Regions from separate parts of the Streptomyces sp. NBC_00273 genome, predicted to be linked through region 3. Evidence: riboswitches for the same ligand, from Rfam matches in the RefSeq annotation. Region 3 holds a riboswitch; each other region holds the start of a gene.
The links. Region 3 has a riboswitch for cobalamin ahead of OG386_RS32160 (cobalamin biosynthesis protein). Riboswitches for the same ligand answer to the same signal wherever they lie in the genome.

Region 1 (5,003 bases), 5.7 Mb from region 3:
ACCTGCCAGCCGGAGAGGTAGATCGCTTGGAGTCCGGCGCGCACCTGCTGGACCGCCTGGCCGCCGGTGAGCGCGCCGAGGGCGTGGATGTAGTCCTGCTCGTGGAGCTGTCGCCACAGCCGCTCGGCACCGCGCCGGGCCAGGGTGTGCTCCTCGCGGACGCTGCCCGAGAGCCGCACCACGTCCTCGGCCGTGTAGGTGCGCTCGATGCCCGCCCAGCGGGGGTCGTCGGCCCACCGCTGCTTGAGCTGCTCGGCCGCCGCCGTCGTGTTCGCCTCTGCCATGACCGTCACCGTTTCCATCCGTCGCTTGTCTTGCCAATGGGCCGGGCCGTGGACCCGATGCGTTGGCACTCTGTGCCTGGTAGGGAGATGCGGCCGCCGAACCCGGCCATGGGCCGAAGCTGAGCAATGCTGCCGAGCCGCCGGGGCGAACTGTCTGGACGGCCGAAATCAGGGCGTGAATCGGGCCAGTCGGTTCGTCCCGGCCACCGTGTCCGGCGGGCCGCAGCACCGACTCTGACACTGACACCGAGTGCCATCAAGGACGTACATCTGCCAAGGTCTGCGAATCTTCGGCCCCGGAATTGCCAAGGTTGCGAAGACCATCGGTCGCGAAGATCGCCGTATCCTGGCGGCGCGTGTCCGGCCCGGCAGACGGTGAGGGAGTGCGGTGAGCAAGACGTACGCGGGAGCGCGGCTGCGGCGGCTGCGCGAGGAGCGGCGGATGACCCAGGCCGACCTGGCCCGGGTGCTCGCCATCTCCCCCAGCTACCTCAACCAGATGGAGCACGACTCCCGGCCGCTCACCGTTCCGGTCCTGCTGCGGCTCACCGAGGCCTTCGGCGTCGATCCGGGCTTCTTCTCCGAACGCGACACCAGCCGACTGGTCGCCGACCTGCGCGAGGCGCTCGCGAACGAGGTGGCGCAGGCCCGCGTCTCCCCCTCCGACCTGGCCGAACTGGCCACCCGCATGCCCGCGGTCGCCTCGGTGCTGCTGGACCTGGGCCGGCGCAGCCAGCTCCTGACCGAGCGCCTCGCCCACGCCGCCGACGGCCGGGACGTGGCCACCGACAGCCCGCGCTCGCCCCACGAGGAGATCCGCGAGTTCTTCTACCGCCGGCAGAACTACCTCCACGACACCGACGTGGCCGCCGAAGACCTCGCCGCCGAGATCGGCATCCGCCCGGGGGACGTCATCCGCGCACTGACCCGCCGGCTCGGCGACCGGCACGGGATCCGGACGGCCACGGACTCCGACCGGCTGCACCACTACGACCCCGCCGCCCGGGTACTGCACCTGTCGAACCGGCTCCGGCCGGGACAGCAGGCGTTCCGGATGGCCACGCAGCTGGCGCTGATCGAGTACGGGGCCGAGCTGGACCGGCTGGCCGCCGAGGACTTCCCGCCCGGCACCCCCGTCCACGCCCTCGCGCGGATCGGCATCGCCAACCACTTCGCGGGCGCGCTCATCCTCCCGTACCGCGCCTTCCATTCGGCCGCCGAGGAGTTCCGCTACGACATCGAGCGACTCACCGACCACTTCGGGATCGGCTACGAGACGGTCTGCCACCGCCTCAGCACCCTGCAACGGCCCAGGCTGCGCGGGGTGCCCTTCTCCTTCGTCCGGGTGGACCGGGCCGGGAACATGTCGAAGCGGCAGTCGGCGACCGGATTCCACTTCTCCCGCGCGGGCGGCACCTGCCCGCTGTGGAACGTGTACGAGGCCTTCGCCGCGCCCGGCCGCATCCACGTCCAGGTGGCCGCCATGCCCGACGGGCAGCGGTACCTGTGGACCGCCCGGGCCGTCACCCGCCACCGCGGAGGCTGGGGCGAGCCCGGCAAGACCTTCGCGATCGGGCTCGGCTGCGAGATCCGGCACGCCTCACGGCTGGTGTACGCCGACGGGCTCGCCCTCGACAACACGGCGGCCGCCACCCCCATCGGCATGGGCTGCCGCCTCTGCGAACGCCTCGACTGTCCGCAGCGGGCCGTACCGCCGCTCGGGCGGGCGCTGGCCGTCGACGAGAACAGCAGCACCTTCGTCCCGTACCCGGTGACCAGGAACCCGGTCACCGCACGGGACTGAGCGGACGTCAGGCCGCGGGCCGCGGAGGGCGCGGCCGGCGGGGCCGGACGGAAGGCGCGCGGTGGCGGCTCTGGACTTACTAGGACGTCCAACTATATGTTCGTGGCACAAGGTCCGCGGTGCAGGGAAGCCGGTGAGAAACCGGCACGGTCCCGCCACTGTGACCGGGGAGTGTGCTGCCATCCACACGCCACTGACGAGGTCTGTCGGGAAGGCGGGCGGCACGCGGGGATCCGGGAGTCAGGATACCGGCCGCGGATGTTCCGTGTTGTCCACGAGGATGGAGCAGACACGCATGGCACCGGTTTGTACCCACGACCCTGGTAATCCGGCGGAGCGCACGCACACGTTCGCGCGCTCGTAGGTCGTCCCTTTCGACCCCGTCCCACGACCTTCCCCAGCGGCGCACCCGATCGGGTGCCGTCCGCCGGTCGGCCGTGCCATCCCCGGATCCAACCTGACGAGAGCAGGCACCCATGGTCCGCGAACTCACCCATTTCATCGGCGGCAAGCACACCACCGGATCCTCCGGTCTCTTCACCGACGTGTACGACCCCAACACCGGTGCCGTCCAGGCCCGGGTCCCGCTCGCGGGGCGGGCCGACACCGAGGCCGCCGTCGCGAACGCAGAGGAGGCACAGGCCGACTGGGGGCAGTGGAACCCGCAGCGCCGCTCGCGCGTACTGCTGCGCTTCCTCCAGCTGGTCGAGGGCGAACGGGACTCGCTCGCCCGGCTGTTGTCCTCCGAGCACGGCAAGACCGTCGCCGACGCCCACGGCGACCTGCAACGCGGCCTGGAGGTGGTCGAGTTCGCCGCCGGCGTCCCGCACTTGCTGAAGGGCGAGTTCACCGACAACGCGGGCACCGGGATCGACGTGTACTCCCTGCGCTCACCGCTGGGCGTGGTCGCCGGGATCACCCCCTTCAACTTCCCCGCGATGATCCCCCTGTGGCAGGCCGCACCCGCCCTGGCCTGCGGCAACTCCTTCATCCTGAAGCCCTCCGAGCGCGCCCCCTCCGTACCGCTGCGCCTCGCCGAGCTGTTCCTGGAGGCCGGTCTGCCGCCCGGCGTGCTCAACGTGGTCAACGGCGGCAAGGAAGCCGTCGACACCCTCCTCGAAGACCCGCGCGTGCAGGCCCTCGGCTTCGTCGGTTCCACCCCGATCGCCGCGCACATCTACGCCACCGCCGCGGCCCACGGCAAGCGCGCCCAGTGCTTCGGCGGCGCCAAGAACCACATGATCGTGATGCCCGACGCCGATCTCGACCAGGCCGTGGAGGCCCTCATCGGCGCCGGCTACGGCTCCGCGGGCGAGCGCTGCATGGCCATCGCCGTCGCCGTCCCCGTCGGCGAGGAGACCGCGAACGCCCTGGTGGCCAAGTTGGCGGAGCGCATCGCCACCCTGCGCGTGGGTCGCTCCGACGACCCCGAGGCCGACTTCGGTCCGCTGGTGAGCCGGGACGCCCTCGACCGGGTGAACCGCTACGTCGGCATCGGAGCCACCGAGGGCGCCGAACTCGTCGTGGACGGGCGCGGGTTCGCCCTGCCGGGACACGAGGACGGCTTCTTCGCCGGAGCCACCCTCTTCGACCGCGTGACCCCGCAGATGCGGATCTACCGCGAGGAGATCTTCGGCCCGGTGCTGTCCGTCGTACGGGCCGCCGACTACGAGGAGGCCCTGCGCCTGCCCACCGAGCACCCGTACGGCAACGGCGTCGCGATCTTCACGCGCGACGGCGACACCGCGCGCGACTTCACCCGCCGGGTGGGCGCCGGCATGGTCGGCGTCAACGTGCCGATCCCCGTCCCCGTGGCGTACCACACCTTCGGCGGCTGGAAGCGGTCCGGCTTCGGCGACCTGAACCAGCACGGCCCCGACTCGATCCGCTTCTACACCCGTACCAAGACCGTCACCTCGCGCTGGCCCTCCGGGGCCAAGGAGGGCGCGAGCTTCACCATCCCGACGATGGGATGAGCCCGGTGACCCTCACCCTCAGCCCCGATCAGCTCGCCCTCGCCGAGGTCACCCTCGACTTCGCCCAGGAGCAGCTCGGCCCGTACGCCGTCACCTGGGACCAGGACAAGCACTTCCCGCTGGACGTGATCCGCAAGGCGGCGGACCTCGGGCTCGGCGGCGTCTACGTCCGCGAGGGGCACGGCGGTTCCGGCCTCAGCCGCAGCGACGGCGTCCTCGTCTTCGAGACCCTCGCCACCGGTTGCCCCTCCATCGCCGGATACCTCTCCATCCACAACATGGTCGCCTGGATGATCGACCGGTACGGGGACGCGGACCAGCGGGCGCGCTGGCTCCCCGACCTGTGCTCCGCCCGGTCGCTGGGCAGCTACTGCCTGACCGAACCCGGCGCCGGATCCGACGCGGCCCAGCTGCGCACCCGGGCCGAGCGCACGGACGACGGCTACGTACTGACCGGGGTCAAGCAGTTCATCTCCGGCGCCGGCGCCTCCGAGGTCTACGTCGTCATGGCCCGCACCGGCGGGGAGGGCCCGGGCGGCATCTCCGCGTTCGTCGTCGAACGCGCGGATGCCGGGGTCTCCTTCGGTCCGAACGAGCGCAAGATGGGCTGGAACGCCCAGCCCACCCGCCAGGTGGTCCTGGACGGGGTCCGCATCCCAGCCGATCGGCGGCTCGGCGCCGAGGGCGACGGCTTCCGCATCGCCATGAACGGCCTCAACGGCGGCCGCCTCGGCATCGCGGCCTGCTCGCTGGGCGGTGCGCAGAGCGCGCTGGACCGCAGCCTCGCGCACCTGGCCGACCGGGAGGCCTTCGGGGCCCGGCTGCTGGACGCCCAGGCCCTGCAGTTCCGGCTCGCGGACATGGCCACCGAACTGGCCGCGGCCCGCGCCCTGGTCCGCCAGGCCGCCGACGCGCTGGACCGGGGCGATCCGCTGGCCC
Region 2 (5,003 bases), 3.3 Mb from region 3:
CTACGTGGCCCACGCCCGCTCCCACGACCCGGACGCGGAGGTCCTCACCCGCCGCGCCTTCGAACGCGCCCGTACGGACGCCCGCGAGGCGGACCCCCGCGAGGGCTTCCGCTGCTGCTGAACCGCCCCGCAGGCCGCAGGCCCCGCCGGATGCTTCCGGCGGGGCCTGCGGGCATGTCTCAGCGCACCCAGTCCCTGAGGACTTCCGTCCGGAGGGTGATACCGACGGGGTCGGGGAGGTGGACGTCCCTGCCGTAGGACACGGTGCGCACGCACTCGTACCGCTGCCCGCCGGGCTCGCTGTAGAGCAAGACCTCGGACGTGGCACGGTCGATCAGCAGGTAGACGGGGATGCCGCTCTCCGCGTACACCCGGGGCTTCTCCTGGCGGTGGCGACGGTCGGTGTCCGAGTTCCACGACGTGACCTCGACGGCCATGAGTACCGGATCGGGATCAGACCACTCGCCATGCCCGGCGAACGCGCCCGAGTGGGCCAGCGAGGCATTCGGAATCGCCCGGCCGTCCCGGCCCGCCTGCACCTTGAGGCCCCGCCCAGCGTGCAGCCAGAGCTCGGGGTGGTGCTGCATGCAGATCCGCGTGAGCCACTGGACGATCATCCCGTGGCTGCCGTCACCCAGCGCCCTGCTCCGCAGCTTCCCGTCGATGAACTCGAGCTGCAGCCCCTCCATCCGGTTGCGTGCCGCGAAGGCGAGTTCTTCGAACTCCTCGGTCAGCATGTGGGGGCGGTCGGCGATCACGGTCATGCCTCGCTCACCTTCCTCGACGGTGCTGTCTCCGACGATAGCGCCGCCCGCCGGCACCGTCCCGCACACTCGACCGCATGGACATGGTGATCAGAACGGCGCTGCCCGCCGACTACGCGGAGTTGGGCGAGATCACGGCGCGGGCCTACCTCGCCGACGGGCATCTGGACTTCAACGAGGACGACGCCTACCTGAACGTGCTGCGCGACGTGGCCGGCCGGGCCGCCCGGGCCGAGGTGCTCGTCGCCGAGCGGGACGGCCGGTTGCTCGGCGGTGTGACGTTCGCCGCTCCGGGCAGTCCGCTCGCCGACGTCGCGGCCCCCGACGAGGCGGAGTTCCGGATGCTCGCGGTGGCCCACGAGGCGCGCGGCCAGGGCGCCGGCGAGGCTCTGGTGCGGGCCTGCATCGAGCGGGCGCGGGCCGTGGAGGGCGTGACCGGCCTGGTCCTGTCCACCCAGCGCAGCATGGCCGGGGCCCATCGGATCTACGCGCGCCTGGGTTTCGTACGCACTCCGGAGCGGGATTGGGCGCCGATCGAGGGCCTGACACTCCTCACTTACCGGCTCAAGCTGTAGCCACGCCGACACTACATGTGGGGGTTACCGCACAGGGCCGCCCCCACATGTATGCTCATGCCTGCTGTCGCCGCAGGGGAATCCGGTGCGAATCCGGAACTGTCCCGCAACGGTATGAAGTGTCCGGCTACCGGACGCCAAGTCCGATGACCTGCCGACAGCGCGCCCGGCTCGACCGAACCGGGTGCCGATTCGTCCGGGCCTCGCGGTTGGGCCGGTGGACGCCATGCGGGGTACGCGTTCTCGTCGCGCCCGCCTGCGCCCGCTCGCGCCCCGCCTCGCCGATGACCGGGCCGAGCGAGGGAGAGCTCCCGCCGTGACCATCGCGCCTTCCGCACCGCGCGCCGAGTCCACTTCTGGCGACAACACCGAGGGCCCGGGGGCCACGCTGCTGCGTACCCTCACCGAACTTACGGCGGACCTCCCCGACACCGACCCCGGCCGGGTCGCGGCCTCCGCGCTGCGCGGCCGCAGCTCCGCCGCCGACGACGCCGAACTGCGCGGGCTGGCCACGGAGGCCGCCGCCGGTCTGATCTCCGAGGACCCGGCCTACTCCCGGCTCGCCGCCCGCCTGCTGACGCTGGCCGTGCGCGACGAGGCCGCGAGCCAGGGCTCCACGTCCTTCTCGGCCTCCGTCGAGGTCGGCCACCGCGAGGGCCTCATCGCCGACCGCACGGCCGAGTTCGTCCGCACCCACGCGGCCCGGCTCGACTCGCTCGTCGAGCTGACCCTCGCCGAGGGCGCCGACGACCGCTTCGGCTTCTTCGGCCTGCGCACCCTGCACAGCCGCTACCTGCTGCGCCACCCGATCACCCGTCAGGTCATCGAGACCCCGCAGTACTTCATGCTGCGCGTGGCCTGCGGCCTGGCCGCCGACGAGAGCGTCCAGGCCGTGGAGGAAGTGGCCTCGCTGTACCGGCTGATGAGCCGCCTGGACTACCTGCCGTCCTCCCCCACCCTCTTCAACTCCGGCACCCGGCACCCGCAGATGTCCTCCTGCTACCTGCTGGACTCCCCGCTGGACGAGCTCGACTCGATCTACGACCGCTACCACCAGGTCGCCCGCCTCTCCAAGCACGCCGGCGGCATCGGCCTCTCGTACTCCCGCATCCGCGCCCGCGGTTCGCTGATCCGCGGCACCAACGGCCACTCCAACGGCATCGTGCCGTTCCTGAAGACCCTCGACGCCTCCGTCGCCGCCGTGAACCAGGGCGGCCGCCGCAAGGGCGCCGCCGCCGTCTACCTGGAGACCTGGCACGCGGACATCGAAGAGTTCCTGGAGCTCCGCGACAACACCGGTGAGGACCAGCGCCGTACGCACAACCTGAACCTCGCCCACTGGGTGCCGGACGAGTTCATGCGCCGCGTGAACTCCGACGCCGACTGGTCGCTGTTCTCCCCGGCCGACGTGCCCGAGCTGGTCGACCTGTGGGGCGACGAGTTCGACGCCGCCTACCGCAAGGCCGAGGCGGACGGCCTGGCCCGCAAGACCATGCCGGCGCGCGACCTGTACGGCCGGATGATGCGCACCCTCGCGCAGACCGGCCAGGGCTGGATGACGTTCAAGGACGCCTCCAACCGCACGGCGAACCAGACCGCCGAACCGGGCACCGTCGTGCACTCCTCGAACCTGTGCACCGAGATCATCGAGGTCACCAACGACGGCGAGACGGCCGTCTGCAACCTCGGCTCGGTCAACCTGGGCGCGTTCGTCATCGACACGGCGGACGGTCGCGAGATCGACTGGGAGCGGATCGACGAGACCGTCCGCACGGCCGTCACCTTCCTCGACCGCGTGGTGGACATCAACTTCTACCCGACCGAGCAGGCCGGCCGCTCCAACGCCCGCTGGCGCCCGGTGGGCCTGGGCGCGATGGGTCTCCAGGACGTCTTCTTCAAGCTGAAGCTGCCCTTCGACTCCCCCGAGGCGAAGGCCCTGTCCACCAAGCTCTCCGAGCGCATCATGCTGGCCGCCTACGAGGCCTCCTGCGACCTCGCCGAGCGCAGCGGCCCGCTCCCGGCCTGGGAGCAGACCCGTACCGCCCGCGGTGTCCTGCACCCGGACCACTACGACGTCGAGCTGAACTGGCCGGAGCGCTGGGACGCGCTGCGCACCCGCGTCGCCGAGACCGGCATGCGCAACTCCCTGCTCCTCGCCATCGCCCCGACGGCCACGATCGCCTCGATCGCCGGCGTGTACGAGTGCATCGAGCCGCAGGTCTCCAACCTCTTCAAGCGCGAGACGCTCAGTGGTGAGTTCCTCCAGGTGAACGGCTACCTGGTGGAGGAGCTGAAGCAGCTCGGCGTGTGGGACGCCCAGACCCGCGAGGCGCTGCGCGACTCCTCCGGCTCGGTCCAGGGCTTCGGCTGGATCCCGGCCGAGGTCCGCGAGCTGTACCGCACGGCGTGGGAGATCCCGCAGCGCGGTCTGATCGACATGGCGGCGGCCCGTACGCCGTTCCTGGACCAGTCGCAGTCGCTGAACCTGTTCCTGGAGACGCCCACCATCGGCAAGCTCAGCTCGATGTACGCGTACGCCTGGAAGCAGGGTCTGAAGACCACCTACTACCTGCGCTCGCGCCCGGCGACGAAGATCGCCCGGGCCGCGCAGGCGGCCACCCCCGTCGAGCTGCCGCAGGCGGTCGCCGACGCCGAGGCGCTGGCCTGCTCCCTTGAGAACCCCGAGTCTTGCGAGGCCTGCCAGTAATGAGCTCCAACGACCAGAAGAACCTCCTGGACCCGGGCTTCGAGCTCACGCTCCGCCCGATGCGCTACCCCGACTTCTACGAGCGCTACCGGGACGCGATCAAGAACACCTGGACCGTCGAGGAGGTCGACCTCCACTCGGACGTCGCCGACCTCGCGAAGCTGACGCCCGCCGAGCAGCACATGATCGGCCGGCTGGTCGCGTTCTTCGCGACGGGCGACTCGATCGTCTCGAACAACCTGGTGCTGACGCTCTACAAGCACATCAACTCCCCGGAGGCGCGCCTGTACCTGTCGCGCCAGCTGTTCGAGGAGGCCGTGCACGTCCAGTTCTACCTGACGCTGCTCGACACCTACCTGCCCGACCCGGACGACCGTGCGGCCGCCTTCGACGCGGTCGAGGAGATCCCCTCCATCCGCGAGAAGGCGCAGTTCTGCTTCAAGTGGATCAACGAGGTCGAGAAGCTGGACCGGCTGGAGACGCAGGCCGACCGCCGCCGCTTCCTGCTGAACCTGATCTGCTTCGCCGCGTGCATCGAGGGCCTGTTCTTCTACGGCGCCTTCGCGTACGTGTACTGGTTCCGCTCGCGCGGTCTGCTGCACGGCCTGGCCACCGGCACCAACTGGGTCTTCCGCGACGAGACCATGCACATGAACTTCGCCTTCGAGGTCGTGGACACGGTCCGCAAGGAGGAGCCGGAGCTCTTCGACGACGCCCTCCAGCAGCAGGTCACCGACATGCTCAAGGAGGCCGTTGAGGCGGAGCTGCAGTTCGGTCGCGACCTGTGCGGTGACGGCCTGCCGGGCATGAACACCGAGTCGATGCGCGAGTACCTGGAGTGCGTCGCGGACCAGCGCCTGGTCCGTCTGGGCTTCCCGCCGGTGTACGGCTCGCAGAACCCGTTCTCCTTCATGGAGCTGCAGGGCGTGCAGGAGCTGACGAACTTCTTCGAGCGCC
Region 3 (5,003 bases):
CACGCCCTCGGCGAGGGCCCGTTCGATGTCGAGGGCGCCGACGAGGCGGTCCTCGGAGGCGCCGACGGGCAGCTCCACCATGCGGGCGGGCCGCAGACCGCCGGGACCGGGCTCGTGCGGGCCGTCCGGGCAGGCCGGATCCGGCGCGGTGGGCGCGCAGCTGAACCGGCAGCCCGACACGACGTCGACCTGCGGCAGCAGCGCGGACAGCGCGCGGACGGCGGTGGACTTGGCGGTCCCCTTCTCACCGCGCACGAGCACCCCGCCGACCGCTGGGCTCACGGCGTTGAGCAGGAGCGCCAGCCGCAGGTCGGCTTGGCCGACCACTGCGGTGAACGGGTAGGGCGTGCTCATGCGTTGCTCACTCCTTGGAAGGCGCGGACCGTTGCCGTGTGCGGCGCTGCTGCTGGGGCTCCGCCCCAGACCCCGCGCCTCAATCGCCGGCGGGGCTTGATGTGGCTGGTGCCGTGCGGCCGGACGGCCCGCAGGGCGATGTCAGCCCCGCACGGGGGCCCCTCCCAGCGGTAGCCGGGGGAGATTGGGGCGCGGGTCCGGGCGGAGCCCGGTTTCGGGAAGGGGCGGGGTGGGGGACAGCCCCGCAGGGCCCGGCCCGTCACGGTGCGCCCGGGGGGAGGAACGGGAGGCCGGCCGGAGCGCCGTCCTCGATCAGCCGCAGCAGTGCGTCCGTATCGGCGTGTTCTTCGATCAGGTCGCCGAGCAGGTCCAGCTGCTCCTCCCGCAGCGCGGCGAACGAGGTGTCCGGTGCCGGGACGAAGCGGCGGCCGGCGGCCGCGGCCACCTCCCGCAGGAACGCCCGGCGGAAGCCGTCCGACTCCAGCGAACCGTGCCAGTGGGTGCCCCACACCGACCCGACCCGGCAGCCGTCCAGGAAGGCCTCGCCGCCCAGCACCTCGGCCACGCCGTGGTGGATCTCGTAGCCCGCGACCTCCTCGCCGAGAGCCGTTCCGGAAGGCCGTGCCAGGGTCTTCTCCCGCTCGAAGCGGACCCGTACGGGGAGCAGGCCGAGGCCGTCGACCTCGCCCGCCTTCGATTCGACCTCGTCCGAGATCCGCTCGCCCAGCGCCTGGAACCCGCCGCAGATGCCCAGCACCGGCCGCCCCTCGGCGGCCCGCCGCAGCAGCGCGTCCGCGAGCCCGCGCTCGCGCAGCCATTGGAGGGCCTTCACCGTGCCCCGGGTGCCGGGTACGACGACCAGGTCCGCATCGGCCAGTTCCTCGGCCCGGTCCACGAACCGCACCACGACCCCCGGCTCCGCCGCGAGCGCGTCGACGTCCGTGAAGTTCGACATCAGCGGCACCGCGCACACGGCGACCCGCAGCACGTCCTCGCCCACCGGAGGCGCGACCACGGACTCGCGCACCGCCCCGCGCAGGGAGACCCGCAGGCCGTCCTCCTCGTCGATGCCCAGGCCGTGCTGGAACGGCAGCACCCCGTACGTGGCCCGGCCCGTCAGGCCGCGGAGCATCTCCATGCCCGGCTCCAGCAGCGACACGTCGCCGCGGAACTTGTTGACCAGGTATCCCGCGATCAGGGACTGGTCCTCGGGGGAGAGCAGCGCCGTCGTCCCGAAGAAGGACGCGAAGACCCCGCCGCGGTCGATGTCCCCGACCACGACCACCGGGAACCGTGCGGCCCGCGCGATCCCCATGTTCACGATGTCGGTCCGGCGCAGGTTGATCTCGGCCGGACTTCCCGCCCCCTCGCAGATCACGGCGTCATACGTGCCCCGCAGCTGCTCCAGGCAGTCCGTGACGATGCCGAGCAGCTGCTCCTGGCGCCCGCCGTGGTAGCCGCGGGCGCTCATCTCGCCCACCGGCTTGCCCAGCAGCACCACCTGGCTGCTGCGGTCACTGCCCGGCTTGAGCAGCACCGGGTTCATCAGAGCGGTCGGCTCCACGCGGGCCGCCTGGGCCTGCATCGCCTGGGCGCGCCCGATCTCGGCGCCCTCCAGCGTCACGAAGGAGTTCAGCGACATGTTCTGCGCCTTGAAGGGCGCGACCTTCACGCCCTGCCGGGCCAGCCAGCGGCAGATGCCCGCCGTGACCACGCTCTTGCCCGCGTCCGACGTGGTGCCCGCGACCAGCAGACCGCCGCCGCGCTTCGCGCCGCTCATCCGCGCCGCCCTCTCCGTGTCGTACGGGAGACCAGCAGCCGGGCGGCCACGCAGGCGCCCAGGGCCAGCCAGGTCACCTGCCGCGACAGCCGTACCGCCCGCTCGATGTCCGCGACCTCCACCGGTCGCCCCGCCCCGCCGTTCAGTACGGCCCGGTGCTCGACCCGGCCGCCGTACGCGAGGGTTCCGCCCAGTCTGACACCCAGCGCCCCGGCGAAGGAGGCCTCGACGGGTCCGGCGTTCGGGCTCGGGTGCGCGGCGGCGTCCGCGCGCCAGGCCCGTACGGCGCCCCGCCGGTCGGGGCCGGCCAGTACGGCGGCGACCGCCGTCAGCCGGGCTCCCGGCCAGCCGGCCAGGTCGTCGAGCCGGGCGGAGGCCCAGCCGTAGCGCAGGTAGCGGGAGGACTTGTGGCCGACCATCGCGTCCAGGGTGTTCACGGCACGGAAGGCCAGCAGTCCGGGGACTCCGGCGACGGCGCCCCACACGAGGGCCCCGACCACCGCGTCGGAGGTGTTCTCGGCGACGGACTCCACGACGGCGCGGGCCATCTGCTGCCCGTCCAGGGCCTGCGGGTCGCGTCCGCACAGGTGGGGCAGCCGCTCCCGGGCCACCTCGACGTCCCCGGCGGCGAGCGCGCCACCGATGGCGCGGGCCTCGCGGCCCAGGGAGGTGCCGCCCACGACGGCCCAGGTGGCGGCGGCGGTCAGGGCGATACGGGCGGCCGCGGGCCGGGATCGCACGGCTCGGGCGCCCAGCGCTCCGACGGCGGCCGCGCCCCCGGCGCACACCAGGGTGTGCAGGAGGCCCCGGCCGCGGTCGTCGCGCCACAGGGAGCGTTCGACGGCGGCGGCGGCCCGTCCGAAGGCGGCCACGGGGTGCCCTCGGCGCGGATCCCCGAGGATCCGGTCGCCGATCAGGCCCGCCGTGGCGCCGTACGCGAAGACGCGATCGGCACGCATGGTGACAGGTATGTCCTCACTCAGGGTCCGCGCCCTGGTTCGACGTGTCCGGCGGCGAGAGTTCCTGGCTCCCGGGACGCACGCGCGGCGTGCGGTTCCGGTGACAGTGGCGGGACCGCGCCGGATTCGCACCGGACTTCCTCTCCATGCCGCCGTATTGGCTCCGGCAGTCCACCACGCACGTCGAAGGCCCGTCAACTCGCCGTTGACCTGCGGCGCGGCAGGGGCGCGGGATGCGAAAAGCTCCCTCCGGGACAAACCCGGAGGGAGCCTTCACGCCCGGTCGGCCGCGGGGCGGCGGATCAGGCGACGATCAGGTAGATCCCGTAGCCCACGGCCGCCGCGATGACGGCGAAGCAGGCGTACGCGCCGCTGCGGGCGAGGGTGGCGGTGCCGCCCTGCTCGGTGGCGGTCTCGTGCTTGGACAGGCCCACCAGGCCCAGGGTGAAGAGGGTCACGAGGGCGACGGTGGCGAAGAGGCTGACCCCGAAGACGGAGCCGAGCGCTTCCCAGTCGATCTTCATACTGCCGCTTTCTGAATGTCCGGGTCTCTGTGTCTCTGTCTCGGTCAGACCGCGGTGGCCGTAGCCGCCGGGGTCTGCGTCGCGGCCGGGATGGTGGCCTTGAGGGCTTCGTCCGTGACCTCGGCGGTCGTCGCCGCGGCGGTGGTGCCGGCGGCGGCGACGGTCGGCGGGACGGTGACCGCGGCGATCGCCGTGGTGACGACACCCGGCTCCTCGGCGCGGGCCGACTCCACCTCGTTGACGTTGTTGTGGTCGACGACCTGGCGGCGCGAGATGAGCCAGATGGCCAGGCAGGAGCCGATCAGGAAGACCGTGACCGCGGCGATGCCGACGTCACCGATGCGCATGACCAGCTCGGCACCGGCCGAGACCAGCGCGGCGGCCGGCAGGGTCAGGCCCCAGGCGACGAACATGCGGGTCGCGGTGGACCAGCGGACCACACCGCCCTTGCGGCCCAGGCCCGCACCCATGACCGCACCGGAGCACGAGTGGGTGGTGGAGAGCGAGAAGCCCAGGTTCGACGAGGCGAGGATGACGGACGCGGCCGAGGTCTGGGCGGCGAAGCCCTGCTGCGGGTGCAGGTCGGTCAGGCCGCTGCCCATGGTGCGGATGATGCGCCAGCCGCCCAGGTAGGTGCCCATCGCGATGGCCATACCGGCGGAGACGATGACCCAGACCGGCGGGTTCGCGTCGGGCGCGATCGCGCCGCCGGCGATGAGGGCCAGGGTGATGATGCCCATCGTCTTCTGCGCGTCGTTGGTGCCGTGCGCGAGGGAGACGAGACCGGCCGAGGCGATCTGGCCGGCGCGGTAACCCTTGGCGGAGGTCTTCTCGCCGACCTTGTTCCCCAGCTTGTACGTGACCTTGGCGGCCAGGTAAGCGGCGATGCCGGCCACCAGCGGGGCGGCGATCGCGGGGATGAGGACCTTGGTGATGACGACGCTGCCGTTGACCGCGCCGATGCCGGCGGAGGCGACCGCGGCACCGATGAGGCCACCCATCAGGGCGTGCGAGGAGCTGGAGGGAAGACCGACCAGCCAGGTGACGAGGTTCCAGAGGATCGCTCCGACCAGGGCGGCGAAGATCACCTCTGGCTGGATGCCCTCCTCGTTGACGAGCCCCTTGGAGATCGTCTTGGCGACCTCCACGGACATGAACGCGCCGACGAGGTTGAGCACGGCGGACATGGCCACCGCCGTCTTGGGCTTGAGGGCGCCGGTCGAGATGGTGGTAGCCATCGCGTTGGCTGTGTCGTGGAAACCGTTCGTGAAGTCGAACACGAGAGCGGTAATGATCACGATCCCGAGGAGAAGCGTTATGTGCTCCATTTACCCAGGCTTCTGTTTGACGTCAGTGGCTCGGCGACCGTAGGCAACCTGGGTGAAC
Region 4 (5,003 bases), 850 kb from region 3:
GGCGAGTGGATGTCCCAGACGCCGGGACCGACCTCGCGCGGGTAGCCGGCGCCCGCGAGTTCACCGGCGACCTGCATGTGGGAACGGGCGGCCTCCAGGCTGATGACATCGGCGTCGAGGTCCTCGATGGCCTCCACGATGTCACCGAACTCGGCGTAGCACATGTGCGTGTGGATCTGGGTGTCCGGGCGGACTCCGGCCGTGGTGAGCCGGAAGGACTCGGTGGCCCAGGCGAGGTAGGCGGCGTGATCGGCGGCCCGCAGCGGGAGGGTCTCGCGCAGGGCGGGTTCGTCGACCTGGATGACCGCGGTGCCGGCCGCCTCCAGGTCGCCCACCTCGTCGCGCAGGGCGAGCGCCACCTGGCGGGCGGTGTCGCCGAGGGGCTGGTCGTCGCGGACGAAGGACCAGGCGAGCATGGTGACGGGGCCAGTCAGCATGCCCTTGACCGGCTTGGACGTCTGCGCCTGGGCGTACGTGGTCCAGCGCACGGTCATCGGGTCGGGGCGGGAGACGTCGCCGGCCAGGACGGGCGGACGGACGTAGCGGGTGCCGTAGGACTGGACCCAGCCGTGCTGGGTGGCCAGGTAGCCGGTGAGCTGCTCGGCGAAGTACTGCACCATGTCGTTGCGTTCGGGCTCGCCGTGCACCAGTACGTCGATGCCGGCCTTCTCCTGGAAGGCCAGGACCTCCCGGATCTCGGCCCGGATGCGGTCCTCGTAGCCGGCGGTGTCGATGCGCCCGGCCCGCAGGTCGGCGCGGGCGGTGCGCAGTTCGGTGGTCTGCGGGAACGATCCGATCGTGGTCGTCGGAAGCAGCGGGAGGCCCAGGTGCGCCCGCTGGGCGGCGGCCCGCTCCGGGTACGGCTGGGCGCGCCGCCCGTCCGCGCCGGTGACGGCGGCGGTGCGGGCCCGGACGGCCGGATCGTGGGTGAGGGCGGATCCGGCGCGGGAGGCCAGGTCGGCCCGGTTGGCGGCGAGTTCGGCGGCGATGGCCTCCGTGCCGCGGGCCAGGCCCCGGGCGAGCGTGGCGACCTCCGCGGTCTTCTGGCGGGCGAAGGCGAGCCAGCGCCTCACCTGCGGGTCGACGTCCCGTTCGGCGGTGGCGTCCAGCGGCACGTGGAGCAGGGAGCAGGAGGCGGCCACGTCCACCCGGTCGGCGAGCCCGAGGAGGGTGCCGAGGGTGCTGAGGGACTTCTCGTAGTCGTTGATCCAGATGTTGCGGCCGCCGACGACACCGGCGACGAGGCGCTTGCCGGGCAGGCCGCCGACGGCGGCGAGGTCGTCGAGGTTCGCGGCCGCGGCCTCGGTGAAGTCCAGGGCGAGCCCTTCGACGGGTGCCTTGGCCAGCACGGGCAGGGCCTCGCCGAGCCGGTCGAAGTAGGAGGCGACGAGCAGCTTGGGCCGGTCGGGCAGGCCGCCGAGCTCGCGGTACGCGCGGGCGGTGGCGTTCAGCTCGGCCGGGGTGCGGTCCTGCACCAGGGCGGGCTCGTCCAGTTGCACCCATTCGGCTCCGGCGGCGCGCAGGTCGGCCAGGACCTGCGCGTAGACGGGCAGCAGCCGGTCGAGCAGGGCCAGCGGATCGAAGTCGGCGGCGACGCCGGGGGCGGGCTTGGCCAGCAGCAGGTAGGTGACGGGTCCGACCAGGACCGGGCGGGCGGCGTGGCCCAGCCCGAGCGCTTCCTCCAGCTCGGCGACCTGCTTGGTGGAGTCGGCGGTGAAGACCGTGTCCGGGCCGAGCTCCGGCACCAGGTAGTGGTAGTTGGTGTCGAACCACTTGGTCATCTCCAGCGGCGCCACGTCCCGGGTACCGCGCGCCATGGCGAAGTACCCGTCGAGCGGGTCGGCCAGGGCGGCGGCGCGGTGCCGCGCGGGGACGGCGCCGACCATCACGCTGGTGTCCAGCACGTGGTCGTAGTACGAGAAGTCACCGGTGGGCACCTCGGTGATGCCGGCGTCGGCCAGCTGCTGCCAGTTGGCCCGGCGCAGGTCGCGGGCGGTTTCCCGGAGGGCTTCGGCGTCGTTGCGGCCGCTCCAGTAGCCCTCGACGGACTTCTTCAGTTCGCGGTTGGGGCCTTGGCGGGGGTAGCCGTACACGGTGGCCACCGTGGGCCGTCCTGCGGCGGCGGGGGTCGTGCGGGTCACGGAACTCTCCTTCGCGAGCGTTCTCCTGTGGACCCGGTGAGGGGTCGAGGGCGCGAAGGGATGACGAACCGGGCGGATGCCGACCGGGTACGGGTGCGTGCGGCTGCACGTGCCCGCGGTCGTCCGCCTGATGTGTCGCCGACCCGCCCACGAGGTCACCGGGATTTCCGCGCGCGATCGGTCGCGCACGGGCAACGGGCAGGTCTTCGGACTCGCGGGCGCGTCCCGTCGTACGGATGCCGTACGAGACTCCTACTGGCCGTCGCTTCCCAGACCCGTCCGGGCCCAGTGCGTATGACGGCGGTCGTTCCCGCTCACCGCTGCGGGGCAGTCCCGGATTCCCACCGGGTTCCCTCTTGCGACGCATCCCGCCTGGCGGACGGGGCGAACCAGCTGCCCGGCCAGAGTAGACGGCGTTGCCCGCCGGCGCGCGGGGTTGTCCGGCATCCGGATGGCGGGGTGAGACACATGAGGGTCGAAATCCAGCCATGGAGTGAATTGCGTCACTGCGGCGCGAGTTGTGTCCCGCTTGTCCGTTTACCGGATCGAACTGCCCGGTCAGGGCAGTACGTTGCAGCTCTCTGCATCGAGATCGCTCGATGACCACCGGAAGACCGAGGAAGTATGGCTGGACCGGTCCCGCGCGCCGCACTCGCCCTGCGCGCCGCCCTGGTGTCCGTGGTGGCATGGGGCGGTCTCACCGCATGCGCCGCCGACGACGAAGCGTTGCAGTACGCGACCGACTACGCGGGGCACGAACCGCTGGGCGTGGTCGGGTACCCCACCTCCGAATCCCTCCAGATCACCCAGAAGCTGATCTGGCGGCTCGCCGACGGCAAGGCCGAGGAGGTGGAGTCGCTCGCCGCCGACCCCGACGACGCGAAGGGGGACGTCGAGCGGACCGCGCGGAACTGGATCCGGGCCTTCCACGAGGGGGCCAAGGGGAAGGTGACCGCGGAGTTCTACGACGAGGGGTCCGTGCGGCAGCTCGTCGTCGTGTACTTCCACGACACGGGCCAGACCAAGTCGTTCACGGTGCGCCTCACCGGAAGGGCCGGAGAGGACGGTTGGCGCGTGACCATGCGGGAGCCGGACCCGAAGCAGGCCTCGGCAACCCCCGACTGGGTCCCGAGGACTCCCGGGGCCCTCGGCTCGAAGACGACGCGATGACCCGCTCCGCCATCGTCACGAGGTGAAGGGCGCCGTCCCGCGGATCACTCCGCCGGACGGCGCCCCCGGGCTCGCGGGAAGCGGGATCGGCCGGATCAGGAGCGGTCCAGCAGCGTGGTCAGGACCTCGTGCAGGACCGCCGCCGGATCCGCCACCGCCTGCGCCGAACGCCACGCCACGAAGCCGTCCGGGCGGACGAGGACCGCGCCCTGCCCGGTCGTGCCGTGCACCTCGGTCCAGTCGCCGCCGTTCGCCGGGATCAGGTCGGCCTCCGGACCGGTGCCGATCGCGTACACGTCCAGGGGAACGCCCAACTGTTCGGCGACGGACCGCCCCGCGGCACGCCACGGAGCGCCCTCGGAGCACAGCAGGACGAAGGATCGCTCGTAGAGGTCCACGGTGGACTTCGGCTCCGGATCCCCCGGACCACAGAGCCACATGTGCGGTGCACGACTGCCCGGATCGCCGCAGAGCCGCATCCGTTCGGGCACGACGGGCTGCTCCGGGTCGGCTCCCAGCACCGCGCCCTGGTTGTAGCGGTAGCCCATGGCCACGGAGAGGACCCCGCCCTGCCGGCCGCCGCCGACGCCGGGCGCGGAGTCCGGCCCGGCCGCAGGCGTGGGCGCGGACCCGGAATCCGGAGCGGGCGCGGACGTGGGTTCGGGGTCGGGCTCGTATCCCGGGTGGCTGTGCTCCGCCGACCGCGCCGAGGCGCGCTCGCTCGTCGCCCGGGCCACCGGCAACCGCTCGGCCTCGTAGGTCTGCAGCAGCCCCGGCCCGGCCGAACCGTTCAGCACCGCGGCGAGCTTCCAGGCGATGTTGTGGGCGTCCTGGATGCCGGTGTTCGAGCCGAACGCCCCGGTGGGGGACATCTCGTGGGCGGAGTCACCGGCCAGGAAGACCCGGCCGACCGCGTACCGCTCGGCGACCCGCTCGGCGGCGTGCCACGGGGCCTTCCCGGTGACCTCGACGTCCAGGTCCGGGGCGCCGACGGCCCGGCGGATGTGCTCCACGCAGCGCTCGTCGGTGAAGTCCTCCAGCGTCTCGCCCCGGTCCGGGTGCCAGGGCGCGTGGAAGACCCACCGCTCGCCGTTGTCGACCGGCAGCAGGGCCCCGTCGGCATCGGGCTTGGTCAGGTAGCACACGATGAAACGCCGGTCGCCGACCACGTGGGCCAGCATCTGCGACCGGAAGGTGATGCTCACGTTGTGGAACAGGTCCCCGGAGCCGCTCTGGCCGATCCGGAGCGCCTCCCGCACGGGGCTGCGCGGCCCGTCGGCGGCGACGAGGTAGTCCGCGCGCACCGTGCTGTGCTCCCCGGTCTCCCGGTTCTTCACGATCGCGGTGACCCCGCCCGGGTCCTGGTCGAAGGAGAGGAGTTCGGTGGAGAAACGCAGGTCAGCCCCTAGTGAGGGGGTCACGGACATCAGGACCGGCTCAATGTCGTTCTGGCTGCACAGACACCATGCCGCCGGACTGAAGCGCGCGAGCGCGCCGCCCGGGTCGATCTCCTCGAAGAGCCACTCCTGATCGTCCCCGGTCAGCGAGCCGCCCTGCATGATGCCGTGGTTGTCCGCCAGGACCGAGGCGGCCTCACGGATCTGGTCCTCGACGCGGGCGACCCGGAACAGTTCCATCGTCCGTACGTTGATACCGCGTCCGCGTGGGTGCATCGAGGTACCCGCGTGCTTC

Region 1: another riboswitch for cobalamin. It lies ahead of OG386_RS06305 (CoA-acylating methylmalonate-semialdehyde dehydrogenase); the one in region 3 lies ahead of OG386_RS32160 (cobalamin biosynthesis protein).
Region 2: another riboswitch for cobalamin. It lies ahead of OG386_RS16655 (ribonucleoside-diphosphate reductase subunit alpha); the one in region 3 lies ahead of OG386_RS32160 (cobalamin biosynthesis protein).
Region 4: another riboswitch for cobalamin. It lies ahead of metE (5-methyltetrahydropteroyltriglutamate--homocysteine S-methyltransferase); the one in region 3 lies ahead of OG386_RS32160 (cobalamin biosynthesis protein).

What each region holds. Positions count from the first base shown of each region.
Region 1 covers NZ_CP108067.1:1,475,504-1,480,506, forward strand. The annotation lists gene aceA (isocitrate lyase) at 1-284, opposite strand, end outside; gene OG386_RS06300 (short-chain fatty acyl-CoA regulator family protein) at 673-2,088, shown strand; cobalamin riboswitch at 2,189-2,359, shown strand; gene OG386_RS06305 (CoA-acylating methylmalonate-semialdehyde dehydrogenase) at 2,565-4,064, shown strand; gene OG386_RS06310 (acyl-CoA dehydrogenase family protein) at 4,061-5,003, shown strand, end outside.
Region 2 covers NZ_CP108067.1:3,940,852-3,945,854, forward strand. The annotation lists gene OG386_RS16640 (CstA-like transporter-associated (seleno)protein) at 1-121, shown strand, start outside; gene OG386_RS16645 (Uma2 family endonuclease) at 180-764, opposite strand; gene OG386_RS16650 (GNAT family N-acetyltransferase) at 842-1,339, shown strand; cobalamin riboswitch at 1,391-1,512, shown strand; gene OG386_RS16655 (ribonucleoside-diphosphate reductase subunit alpha) at 1,656-4,046, shown strand; gene OG386_RS16660 (ribonucleotide-diphosphate reductase subunit beta) at 4,046-5,003, shown strand, end outside.
Region 3 covers NZ_CP108067.1:7,208,764-7,213,766, forward strand. The annotation lists gene OG386_RS32150 (putative cobaltochelatase) at 1-354, opposite strand, end outside; partial or broken gene OG386_RS32155 (cobyric acid synthase) at 617-2,134, opposite strand; gene OG386_RS32160 (cobalamin biosynthesis protein) at 2,131-3,093, opposite strand; cobalamin riboswitch at 3,130-3,284, opposite strand; gene OG386_RS32165 (hypothetical protein) at 3,396-3,617, opposite strand; gene OG386_RS32170 (inorganic phosphate transporter) at 3,662-4,945, opposite strand.
Region 4 covers NZ_CP108067.1:8,057,304-8,062,306, reverse strand. The annotation lists gene metE (5-methyltetrahydropteroyltriglutamate--homocysteine S-methyltransferase) at 1-2,141, opposite strand, end outside; cobalamin riboswitch at 2,322-2,550, opposite strand; gene OG386_RS36105 (hypothetical protein) at 2,766-3,311, shown strand; gene OG386_RS36100 (FAD-dependent oxidoreductase) at 3,407-5,003, opposite strand, start outside.